Regions from separate parts of the Cronobacter muytjensii ATCC 51329 genome, predicted to be linked through region 3. Evidence: predicted binding sites of a transcription regulator. Region 3 holds the regulator's gene; each other region holds the start of a gene.
The links. Region 3 encodes CRP, which controls carbon source genes, mostly activating them, when cyclic AMP is high. Its sites were predicted from a motif close to ATGTGANNNNNNTCACAT; they were not measured.
Positions count from the first base shown of each region.

Region 1: deoC (deoxyribose-phosphate aldolase) is a predicted target of CRP. The motif match lies at 1,704-1,721, and genes of this name have one in related genera.
Region 2: cdd (cytidine deaminase) is a predicted target of CRP. The motif match lies at 2,298-2,315, and genes of this name have one in related genera.

Region 1 covers NZ_CP012268.1:3,381,509-3,385,708, reverse strand. The annotation lists gene AFK63_RS15510 (TatD family hydrolase) at 1-202, shown strand, start outside; gene AFK63_RS15505 (NupC/NupG family nucleoside CNT transporter) at 327-1,604, shown strand; gene deoC (deoxyribose-phosphate aldolase) at 1,941-2,720, shown strand; gene deoA (thymidine phosphorylase) at 2,824-4,146, shown strand; gene deoB (phosphopentomutase) at 4,199-4,200, shown strand, end outside.
Region 2 covers NZ_CP012268.1:1,096,927-1,101,126, reverse strand. The annotation lists gene AFK63_RS05110 (LysR family transcriptional regulator) at 1-40, shown strand, start outside; gene dusC (tRNA dihydrouridine(16) synthase DusC) at 27-959, opposite strand; gene AFK63_RS05100 (CidA/LrgA family protein) at 1,151-1,552, shown strand; gene AFK63_RS05095 (CidB/LrgB family autolysis modulator) at 1,549-2,244, shown strand; gene cdd (cytidine deaminase) at 2,373-3,257, shown strand; gene sanA (outer membrane permeability protein SanA) at 3,382-4,095, shown strand.
Region 3 covers NZ_CP012268.1:50,083-54,282, reverse strand. The annotation lists gene AFK63_RS00265 (YheU family protein) at 1-59, shown strand, start outside; gene AFK63_RS00260 (phosphoribulokinase) at 108-977, shown strand; gene AFK63_RS00255 (OsmC family protein) at 1,039-1,443, opposite strand; gene crp (cAMP-activated global transcriptional regulator CRP) at 1,752-2,384, shown strand; gene AFK63_RS00245 (YccS/YhfK family putative transporter) at 2,450-4,200, shown strand, end outside.

The sequences.
Region 1 (4,200 bases), 1.0 Mb from region 3:
GAAACTGCCGCTTTCCTCACTCCTTCTGGAAACTGACGCGCCAGATATGCCGCTGAACGGCTGGCAGGGAGAGCCAAACCGGCCTGAGCGCGTTAACGGCGTGTTTGATGTTCTGTGCGAGCTGCGCCCCGAGCCACCTGATGTTATCGCCCATGCCATTCTTGAAAACACCCGCACGCTCTTCCCGCGCCTCAAAATGTGACCGCCGGTCCACGGTTGTTTAAAAAAGCGTAAAACGTCTGGATTTACGTGGATTCTCTGTCGTTAAATCGCCCCGCCTGCGCGCGCGGGACAATCATAATTCACTCATTACACAGGGATACTGTATGCAAATACTGATGGGGCTGGTGGGGATGCTGGCGCTGCTGGCGATAGCAGTCGCGCTTTCCAGTAACCGTAAAGCGATAAATCTGCGCACCGTGGTGGGGGCCTGGCTGATTCAGGTCGCCATCGGTGCGCTGGTGCTCTATGTACCGGCGGGCCGCCGGGTACTGCTGGCGATGTCCGAAGGCGTGGCGAACGTAATCGCTTACGGCAATAACGGCATCTCGTTTTTATTTGGCGGCCTGGTGTCAGACAAAATGTTCGAGGTGTTCGGCGGCGGCGGGTTTATCTTCGCGCTGCGCGTGCTGCCGGTCATTGTCTTTTTCTCCTCGCTGATCGCGGTGCTCTACTATCTCGGCATTATGCAACTGGTGATCCGCCTGCTGGGCGGCGCGCTGCGTAAAGTGCTGAAAACCTCCCGTACCGAATCGCTTTCGGCCACTGCCAATATTTTCGTCGGCCAGACCGAAGCGCCGCTGGTGGTGCGTCCTTATATCGCCACCATGACCCGTTCTGAGCTTTTCGCGGTGATGTGCGGCGGGCTGGCGTCAGTGGCGGGCTCGGTGCTGGCAGGTTACGCGCAGATGGGCGTGCCGCTGGAATACCTTATCGCCGCCTCCTTTATGGCGGCGCCCGGCGGTCTGCTGTTTGCGAAAATCATTATTCCGGAAACCGAAAAGCCCAACGACGCGCCGCATCTGGAAAGCGCGCAACACGATCCGGATCGTCCGTCGAACGTGCTGGATGCCGCGGCGTCTGGCGCATCCGCCGGGATGCAGCTGGCGCTGAACGTCGGCGCGATGCTGCTGGCGTTTGTGGCGCTGATTGCGCTACTGAACGGTATGCTCTCCGGCATTGGCGGCTGGTTTAACCATCCGGAACTGTCGTTGCAGCTTATCCTGGGCTGGGTATTCTCGCCGGTGGCGTGGCTGATTGGCGTGCCGTGGGACGAGGCGATGGTGGCGGGGTCCTTTATCGGCCAGAAGCTTATCATCAACGAATTCGTGGCCTACATGAACTTCGGCGAATACCTGAAAGAGGATGCAACCGTGGCGGCTGCCGGTCTTCAGGTACTCTCGGCGCACACCAAAGCGATTATCTCTTTCGCGCTCTGCGGATTTGCTAACCTTTCTTCTATCGCCATCCTGATTGGCGGGCTGGGCAGCATGGCGCCGAGTCGTCGCCATGACGTCGCGCAGCTCGGGCTGAAGGCCGTCGCCGCCGGTACGCTCTCGAATCTGATGAGCGCGACCATCGCTGGTGTGTTTCTGGCGCTGTAACCCGGTGTGAAAATGTTATAATTTTCACATTTTTTGTGACCTTCAGGCTGGCAGTGCGCCAGCCTTTTTTGTTTCCGGGGCGGGCATCAGGCTGTCATAATGTTGTGTTAATCACATATAATGGCTGAAAGTATGCAACCATTACTTTGTAATTTGTGAAACAAGACACAAAATCATCCCGCCTGGGAGTGTTAGAATTTTAACATTGATGGCAATGATGTGCGGTGAGACGGATCTCAGCGTGACGGCGGTCGACGCCGCTCTTCTTCATGGACCACGACCGCTCCAACGTGTTGAGTTTCTCATCCGAGATGCATTTTTTTGTTGGAGAAAGTTATGACCGATTTAACCAAAAGCAGCCTGCGTGCGCTGCAACTGATGGACCTCACCACCCTGAATGACGACGACACCAATGAGAAAGTCATCGCATTGTGTCATCAGGCGAAAACCCCGGTCGGCAACACCGCCGCAATCTGTATTTATCCGCGCTTCATCCCGATTGCCCGCAAAACGCTGAACGCGCAGGGCACGCCGGATATCCGTATCGCCACGGTCACCAACTTCCCGCATGGCAATGATGATATTGACATCGCGCTTGCGGAAACCCGCGCGGCTATCGCCTACGGTGCAGATGAAGTGGACGTCGTTTTCCCGTATCGCGCGCTGATGGCGGGCAACGAGCAGGTCGGTTTTGATCTCGTGAAAGCCTGTAAAGACGCCTGCGCGGCGGCTAACGTGCTGCTGAAAGTCATCATCGAAACCGGCGAACTGAAAGAAGAAGCGCTGATTCGCAAAGCCTCTGAAATCTCTATCAAAGCCGGCGCAGACTTTATCAAAACCTCTACCGGTAAAGTGCCGGTTAACGCGACCCCTGAAAGCGCGCGCATTATGCTGGAAGTGATCCGCGATATGGGTGTGGCGAAAACCGTTGGCTTTAAACCGGCAGGCGGCGTACGCACCGCGGAAGACGCGGCGAAATACCTGGCGGTTGCCGACGAACTGCTGGGCGCTGACTGGGCCGATGCGCGTCACTACCGCTTCGGCGCTTCAAGCCTGCTGGCAAGCCTTTTACAGGCGCTCGGCCACGGCGACGGCAAAAGCGCCAGCAGCTATTAATCCGCCTTGTGCCTGATAGTGCTTTGCTATCCGGACTCAGGATTGTAATGCGGGCGGTCCTCACGCTGCCCGCCATTATTCACCCTAATTCACGGGGGTTACCGTGTTCCTCGCTCAGGAAATTATTCGTAAAAAACGCGACGGCCACGCGCTTAGCGACGACGAGATCCGCTTTTTTATTAACGGCATTCGCGATAACACCGTTTCCGAAGGACAGATCGCCGCGCTGGCGATGACCATTTTCTTTCACGACATGACCATGCCGGAGCGGGTATCGCTGACGATGGCGATGCGCGATTCCGGCACCGTGCTGGACTGGAAAAGCCTCAACCTGAACGGCCCGGTCGTGGACAAACACTCCACCGGCGGCGTGGGCGACGTCACGTCGCTGATGCTCGGCCCGATGGTGGCGGCATGCGGCGGCTACATCCCGATGATTTCCGGGCGCGGACTGGGCCATACCGGCGGTACGCTCGATAAACTCGAAGCTATTCCAGGGTTTGATATTTTTCCGGACGACCATCGTTTTCGCGACATTATTAAAAACGTCGGCGTCGCCATTATCGGCCAGACCAACTCGCTGGCGCCGGCGGATAAACGCTTTTACGCCACGCGCGACATTACCGCGACGGTGGATTCCATTCCGCTCATCACCGCCTCGATCCTCGCGAAAAAGCTCGCCGAAGGGCTGGATGCGCTGGTGATGGACGTGAAAGTGGGCAGCGGGGCGTTTATGCCGACTTACGCGCTTTCTGAAGCGCTGGCGCAGGCGATTGTCGGCGTGGCCAACGGCGCGGGCGTGCGCACCACGGCGCTGCTGACGGATATGAACGAAGTGCTCGCCTCCAGCGCAGGCAACGCGGTGGAAGTGCGCGAAGCGGTGCGGTTCCTGACCGGCGATTATCGCAATCCGCGCCTGCTGGAAGTAACCATGGCGCTGTGCGTCGAGATGCTGCTCTCCGGCGGGCTTGCGAAAGATGACGCCGACGCCCGCGCGAAGCTGCAAACCGTGCTGGATAACGGCCGTGCGGCGGAGATTTTTGGCCGTATGGTGGCCGCGCAAAACGGCCCCGCAGACTTTGTCGAAAACTACGATCGCTATCTGCCAGCCGCCACGCTCAGCAAAGCCGTTTATGCCGACCGTGCCGGTTTTATCACCGAGATGGACACCCGCGCGCTCGGCATGGCGGTGGTGTCGATGGGCGGCGGTCGTCGCCAGGCGTCCGACAGTATCGATTACAGCGTCGGTTTAACCGATATGGCGCGTCTCGGCGAGCAGGTGGATGGCGAACGGCCACTCGCCATCATCCACGCGAAGAGCGAAGCAAGCTGGCAGGAAGCGGCGGCAGCAGTCAAAGCGGCCATTAAGGTTGACGATACGGCGGCGAAAGCGTCACCGGTTGTCTATCGCAGAATTAGCCAATAAGTGGCATACTGATCTGATCACTTTTTTACAGCGCAAAAGGTACGGAGAAAATAT
Region 2 (4,200 bases), 1.0 Mb from region 3:
CACGCTGCTGGCGGGCGGCGAGACAATCAGTGGCGGTTGATCGCCTGCGCGATAGCCGCTGAGGTGGTCAGCGCGCGGATCTCGCTAAAGAGTTCCGTCGCCTCGGCGTACTCTTTACGCAGATAGCCGAGCCACTGTTTTATGCGCGCCACGTGATACATGCCCGTGTCGCCCTGCTTCTCAAGCCGGGTATATTTTTGCAGCAGCTTTACCACATCCGGCCACGGCATGCGCGGCTCGTTATATTTGATAACGCGGCTTAAATTCGGCACGTTGAGCGCGCCGCGACCAATCATAATCGACTCGCAGCCCGTCGCCGCGAGACAGGCCTGAGCGCTGGCATAGTCCCAGATTTCGCCATTGGCGATAACCGGAATAGAGAGGCGTTCGCGGATCTCGCCGATGGCCTGCCAGTTGATACGCTCCGCTTTATAGCCATCCTCTTTGGTGCGCCCGTGCACCACCAGCTCCGTGGCGCCGGCCTGCTGTACAGCGTCGGCGATTTCAAAGCGCCGCGCGCCGCTGTCCCAGCCGAGACGAATTTTTACCGTGACCGGCAGATGCGCGGGCACCGCTTCGCGCATCGCCTTCGCGCCGCGATAGATAAGGTCGGGATCTTTTAACAGCGTGGCGCCGCCGCCGCTGCCGTTCACCAGCTTCGAGGGGCAGCCGCAGTTAAGATCGACGCCCCACGAGCCGAGCGCCACCGCGCGGGCGGCGTTCTCAGCCAGCCACTGCGGATGCTGGCCGAGCAGTTGCACCCGCACCCGCGTACCGGACGGCGTGCGGCTCTCGTTATGGAGTTCCGGGCAGAGTTTATAAAACGACTTTACCGGCAGCAGGCTATCCACCACGCGCAGAAACTCCGTGATGCAGAGATCGTAATCATTCACCCCGGTGAGCAGTTCACGCACCAGAGAATCAAGCACGCCTTCCATCGGCGCCAGTAAAACACGCATAACGCTACCCGCTAAAAAAAGAGGCGCTATGGTAGCGCCTCCCCATCGCGAAGGGAATGTGCTGGCGCGGCGTCAGAGTGTAAAAGAGCGCCCGCCGAAAAGTTTAGGTATGCTGAGGAGACGCCTGTGATCGGTAGCACAGTTTTAGATTTAATTGTATGATGAATGCGTTCGGTTAAAGGTTACCCTCTATGAGCACAATGCTGACTTCTCTCTGGCAACTGGTACGCGCTTTTATTTTGATTTACGCCTGTCTTTATGCAGGCATCGCGCTCGCTGCGCTGCTGCCGATTACGATCCCCGGCAGTATCATCGGCATGCTGATCCTTTTTCTGCTGCTCGCGTTTCAGATCCTCCCTGCGAAATGGGTGCAGCCCGCCTGTCATCTGCTGATCCGTTACATGGCGCTGCTGTTTGTGCCGGTGGGTATCGGCGTGATGCAATATTTCGACGTGCTGCAGGCGCAGTTCGGGCCGGTGGTGGTCTCCTGTTTTATCAGTACGCTGGTGGTGTTTATGGTGGTGAGCTGGAGCTCGCATCTGGCGCACGGCGAGCGCAAAGTGATTGGTCAGAAAAGGAGCCATGAAAAATGATCCAGAATATCTGGTGGTCTCTGCCGCTGACGCTGCTGGTGTTTTTCGCCGCCCGTAAGCTTGCCGCGCGGCTGAAAAGCCCGCTGCTGAACCCGCTGCTGGTCTGTATGGTCGTGCTGATCCCCTTCCTGATGCTGACGGGTATTTCGTATGAGCGCTATTTCCAGGGCAGCCGTGTGTTGAACGATCTGCTGCAACCCGCCGTGGTGGCGCTGGCGTTCCCGCTGTATGAACAGCTGCACCAGATCCGCGCGCGCTGGAAGTCCATCATTACCATCTGCTTTGCAGGCAGCGTGGTGGCGATGGTGACGGGCACCTCTATTGCGTTGTTGATGGGCGCAAGCCCGGAAATCGCGGCATCAGTCCTGCCCAAATCCGTTACCACGCCGATTGCGATGGCCGTGGGCGGCAGCCTTGGCGGCATTCCGGCCATCAGCGCGGTGTGCGTGATTTTCGTCGGCATCCTTGGCGCTGTTTTCGGCCACGCGCTGCTGAACGTAATGCGCATTAAAACCAAATCGGCGCGCGGGCTGGCGATGGGCACTGCCTCGCATGCCCTCGGCACGGCGCGCTGCGCGGAACTGGATTACCAGGAAGGCGCGTTCAGCTCGCTGGCGCTGGTGATTTGCGGGATTATCACGTCGCTGGTGGCACCGTTCCTGTTCCCGCTGATTCTGGCGTTATGGCGTTAAAACTTGCGATACGTCGCGCATTTTCTTTTTAAATTTCATTTGTTGCATAGCCAGTGAGAGTTAAATCACATATAAAGCCTCAGGAGCGCCGTAAACTACGGTTCCGGTTACTTATTTGAGGCTTTGCCATGCACCCACGTTTTGAAACTGCCTTCGCACAGCTGCCGGCTGCGCTGCAAGCCGCTCTGGCTCCGCTGCTTGCCGATCCCCATTTTCCGGCGATGTTCAGCGCCGAACAGGTTGCTGAAATTCGCCGCCAGAGCGGACTGGATGACGACGCGCTGGCCTTCGCGCTGCTGCCCCTGGCCGCCGCCTGCGCGCAAACCGAAATATCCCACTTTAACGTTGGCGCCGTAGCGCGCGGCCTGAGCGGCGCGCTCTATTTCGGCGCCAATATGGAATTTCGGGGCGCGGCGATGCAGCAGACCGTTCACGCCGAACAGAGTGCTATCACCCATGCGTGGATGCGCGGCGAAGCTGGCCTTACGGCGATTACCGTCAATTACACGCCATGCGGCCACTGCCGTCAGTTTATGAATGAGCTTAACAGCGGGCTTGCGCTTCGTATCAACCTGCCGGGCCGCGCGCCGTCGAAACTGGGCGATTACCTGCCGGACGCCTTCGGCCCGCGCGATCTGGATATCAAGACGCTGATTTTTGATACCGAAAACCACGGCTACGCGCAGCATGGCGACGCGCTGACTCAGGCGGCGATCGCGGCGGCGAACCGCAGCCATGCGCCTTACAGCCAGTCGCCTTCCGGGCTCGCCATTGAAACCCGCGATGGCGCGGTGTTTACCGGCAGCTACGCTGAAAACGCCGCGTTCAATCCGTCGCTGCCGCCGTTACAGGCCGCGCTGAATCTGCTGAGCCTGAACGGCTACGGCTGGCATGACATTCAGCGCGCGATGCTTGCCGAGCGCAGCGATGCGACCATTGTACAGCGCGACGCCACCGCCGCGACGCTGAATGCGCTGGGCTTTGCCGACCTCAAGCTGATAGCGCTCGCCTGATCCACCGCTGCGGGCGCCCTGCCCGCAGCGACGAAAAATGCTTCAACCGGACGTTCGATTCTTGCTCTTGCCCGACGGGTAAAGTAGCCTTGAGTCTCTTTCCTTATTGCTTCGAGCTGCCTGAATGTTAAAGCGTTTGTTATACAGCCTGCTGGCCCTGATTGGCGTACTGCTGTTAACGGCGCTGCTGCTCGACCGCTGGATTAGCTGGAAAACCGCGCCTTATGTCTACGACGAGCTGCAGGATTTACCCTGGCGTCAGGTGGGCGTGGTGCTCGGCACCGCCAAGTATTACCGCACCGGCGTTATTAATCAGTATTACCGCTACCGCATCCAGGGCGCGCTGAACGCTTATAACAGCGGCAAAGTGAATTACCTGCTCCTGAGCGGCGATAATGCCCAGCAGAGTTACAACGAGCCGGTGACAATGCGCAAAGATTTAATTGCCGCCGGCGTCGATCCGGCGGATATCGTGCTGGATTACGCCGGTTTCCGCACGCTCGATTCCATCGTGCGTACGCGGCGCGTGTTCGATACTAACGACTTCATCATCATTACCCAGCGCTTCCATTGCGAGCGCGCGCTGTTTATCGCGCTGCATATGGGGATTCAGGCGCAGTGTTACGCCGTGCCGTCGCCGAAAAATATGCTGTCGGTACGGGTGCGCGAGTTTGGCGCGCGTTTAGGCGCGCTCGCGGAACTCTATATCTTCAAGCGCGAACCGCGCTTTCTCGGCCCGCTGGTGCCTATCCCCGCCCTTCACGAAGTGCCCGACGACGCGCAGGGCTATCCCGCAGTGACGCCGGAACAGATGCTTGAGTTGCAGAAGAAGAAGTAAGTCGCAGGGGATTTTAAATCCCTTGTGTGGCGGGACTGGCATGGGGCACTCGCCAAATGGTACCCACCCTACAAACACTGCCATCGCCGCTTCGCACCCGCTCCC
Region 3 (4,200 bases):
TGTGGTCTGAACTGCACGAAACGGTCAATATCATGCCGCGCGCGCAGTTTCGCGGTTAACGTTGCCTGGCGGAGCCTTGCCCCGCCGCTTCAGGGAGTTGTCTCGCTATGTCTGCCAAACATCCGGTTATCGCCGTCACGGGTTCCAGCGGCGCGGGCACCACGACGACCAGCCTTGCGTTTCGTAAAATTTTCGCCCAGCTGAATCTTCACGCCGCCGAAGTGGAAGGCGACAGCTTTCACCGCTACACGCGCCCGGAAATGGACATGGCAATCCGTAAGGCGCGCGATTTGGGCCGCCATATCAGCTATTTCGGCCCGGAGGCGAATGATTTCGGCCTGCTGGAGCAAACCTTTGTGGAATACGGCCTGACCGGCAAAGGGCAGTCGCGCAAATATCTGCATACCTACGATGAAGCCGTGCCCTGGAATCAGGTGCCAGGCACTTTTACGCCGTGGCAGCCGCTGCCGGAGCCAACAGATGTGCTGTTTTATGAAGGCCTGCACGGCGGCGTGGTGACGCCGCAGAATGACGTGGCGAAGCATGTCGACTTGCTGGTGGGCGTGGTACCTATCGTCAACCTGGAGTGGATCCAGAAAATGATCCGCGACACCAGCGAGCGCGGGCATTCCCGCGAGGCGGTGATGGATTCCGTGGTGCGCTCGATGGAAGATTACATCAACTACATCACGCCGCAGTTTTCACGCACGCATATCAACTTCCAGCGCGTGCCGACGGTGGACACCTCAAACCCGTTCGCCGCCAAAGGCATTCCGTCACTCGACGAGAGCTTTGTGGTGATTCATTTCCGTAATCTGGACAATATCGATTACCCCTGGCTGCTCGCGATGTTGCAGGGCTCGTTTATTTCTCACATCAATACGTTGGTGGTGCCGGGCGGCAAAATGGGGCTGGCGATGGAACTGATTATGTTGCCGCTGGTGCAGCGGCTGATGGAAGGCAAGCAGATACAGTGACGCCACGCCGTAACAGGCAGAAATCGTAGGGCGGGTCAGCGCAGCGCCACCCGCCCCCGCATTACCCTTCTATCACCTCATACGAATGCGTAATGTTCACGCCTTTGCCGAGCATCAACGCCACCGAACAATATTTTTCCGCCGACAGATCCACCGCACGCGCGACCGCTGCATCCTTCAGAGCCTTCCCCGTCACGACAAAATGCAGGTTGATATGCGTGAACAGGCGCGGCGCCTCTTCGCGGCGTTCAGAGGTGAGCTTCACTTCGCAGTCAGTCACCTCGTGACGGCCTTTTTGCAGAATAGACACCACGTCGATAGCGCTGCAACCGCCTGCGGCCATCAGCACCATTTCCATCGGGCTTGGCGCTTTGTCGCCAGAGTTGCCATCCATCAGGATCTGGTGGCCTGATGCGGACTCGCCCAGGAAGGTTAAGCCTTCCACCCATTTCACTCGTGCATGCATGATTATCGCTCCAGGCTATTCATTTTACTGACAGATTACGCGGCCCCGCCATAAGAGGCAACGGAAGGCGACCTGCGTCAAGCTGAAACGAGACAACAGGAGACACCTGAGAAAAGCTATGCTAAAACAGTCTGGATGCAGCGGCGATACATTGATGTTACGCATGTATGCAGAGGAGAGACAATTTATCGGCTGCGATGTCCACGGACAGCCAACTTCCCTGGATGCGGGAAGATGATGATTGCAGAGCCAGACAGGGGTTACGCGCCCTGTCTTTGGAGCCAGTTTAAAACAGAGGATAACCGCGCATGGTGCTTGGCAAACCGCAAACAGACCCGACTCTTGAATGGTTCTTGTCTCATTGCCACATTCATAAGTATCCATCTAAGAGCACGCTGATTCACCAGGGTGAAAAAGCGGAGACGCTGTACTACATCGTCAAAGGCTCAGTGGCAGTGCTGATCAAAGACGAAGAGGGCAAGGAGATGATCCTCTCGTACCTGAATCAGGGAGACTTCATCGGCGAACTGGGTTTGTTCGAGGAAGGTCAGGAACGCAGCGCCTGGGTTCGCGCTAAAACTGCCTGTGAAGTGGCTGAGATCTCTTACAAAAAATTCCGTCAGCTGATTCAGGTAAACCCGGATATTCTGATGCGTCTTTCTTCACAGATGGCGCGTCGTCTGCAGGTGACCTCAGAAAAAGTCGGCAACCTGGCGTTCCTCGACGTGACGGGCCGCATCGCGCAGACGCTCCTGAATCTCGCCAAACAGCCGGACGCCATGACCCATCCGGACGGTATGCAGATCAAAATTACCCGCCAGGAAATCGGTCAGATCGTGGGTTGCTCCCGCGAAACCGTGGGCCGTATCCTGAAGATGCTCGAAGATCAAAACCTGATTTCCGCGCACGGGAAAACCATCGTGGTTTACGGAACCCGCTAAGGTTTCTGAAAAAAACGGCGTGTCGCTTCGGTAACACGCCGTTTTTGTTTCTATACTTCTCCCCTATGTGGCGTCGTCTTATCTATCACCCTGAAATCAATTACGCTTTGCGGCAAACGCTGACCTTAAGCCTGCCGGTCGCGGTGGGATTGATGCTGGGCCATTTACAACAGGGGCTGCTGTTCTCGCTGGTGCCCGCGTGCTGCAACATCGCCGGTCTCGATACCCCCCACAAACGCTTCTTCAAACGCCTGATTATCGGCGCGTCGCTGTTCGCGCTGAGCAGCCTGGCGGTACAGTTTCTGCTGTTGCAGGCGGTGCCGCTGCCGCTGATTTTGCTGATGCTGGCGCTGCTGCTCGGCGTGACGGCGGAGATAAGCCCGCTGCATGCGCGTCTGCTGCCCGCGTCGCTTATCGCGGCGATTTTCACGTTAAGCCTTGCCGGCAATATGCCAGTCTGGCAACCGATGTTGCTTTATATTCTCGGCACCCTCTGGTATGGCTTGTTCAATGGTTTCTGGTTCTGGCTGTGGCGTGAGCAGCCGCTTCGCGAATCGTTAAGCCTGATTTATCAAAGCCTCGCTGATTACTGCGAGGCGAAATATAGCCTGCTGACACGCCATACCGACCCGGAACAGGCGCTGCCGCCGCTGCTGGTGCACCAGCAAAAAGTCGTGGATCAGATAAGCCAGTGTTATCAGCAGTTGCAAATGCTGGCGGCGACCCGGCAGAACGGCTACAAGCGTCTGCTACGCGCCTTTCAGGTAGCGCTGGATCTTCAGGAGCATATCTCGGTGTCACTGCATCAACCGGGCGAAGTGCAAAAGCTGGTGGAGCGCAGCCATGCGGAAGCGGTGTTGCGCTGGACGGCGCAAACCGTGGCCGCGCGCCTGCGCACGCTCTCCGACGATATCCTCTATCACCGCTATTCTCACCGCTTTACGATGGACAAACAGATCGAGGCGCTGTCAAAAATCTCCCGCCAGCACCCTGATAACCCGGTCGGGCAGTTTTGCGAATACCATTTCAGCCGCATCGCCCGCGTGCTGCGTACCCAGCGCCCGCTTTACGCCCGCGACCTCATGGATAACGGCCAGCGCCGCCTGCCGCTGTTGCCCGCGCTGAAAAGCTATCTGTCGTTCAAATCGGCCGCGCTGCGCACCGCGGCGCGGCTTGGCGTGATGCTCGCGGCGGCGGGTCTGCTGGCGAGCGTATTTCAGTTGCCGAAGCCGTACTGGATCCTGATGACGGTCCTGTTCGTCACGCAAAACGGCTACGGCGCGACGCGGGTGCGCATTTTGCACCGTGCGGGCGGCACGCTGGCCGGGCTGATTATCGCGGGCATTACGCTGCATCTGAATGTGCCGCAGGGCTATACGCTGCTCGGCATGCTGGTGGTGACCTTAATCAGCTATCTCATTATCCGCCGCAACTACGGCTGGGCGATGATTGGCTTCACCGTGACGGCGGTCTATTCGCTTCAATTGCTGACGCTGAACGGCGAGCAGTACATTGTGGCGCGTCTGATTGACACCCTGACAGGTTGTCTCATCGCTTTTGGCGGTATGGTCTGGCTCTGGCCGCAGTGGCAAAGCGGCCTGCTGCGCCAGAACGCGCACGACGCGCTGGAAGCCGATCAAGAGGCGCTGCGCCTGATCCTGAGCGACGATCCACAGCCCGCGCCGCTCGCGTGGCAGCGCATGCGCGTCAACCAGGCGCATAACGCGCTCTACAACTCGCTCAATCAGGCGATGCAGGAGCCGGGCTTTAACAGCCGGTATCTGGAGGATATGCGCCTGTGGGTAACACACAGCCA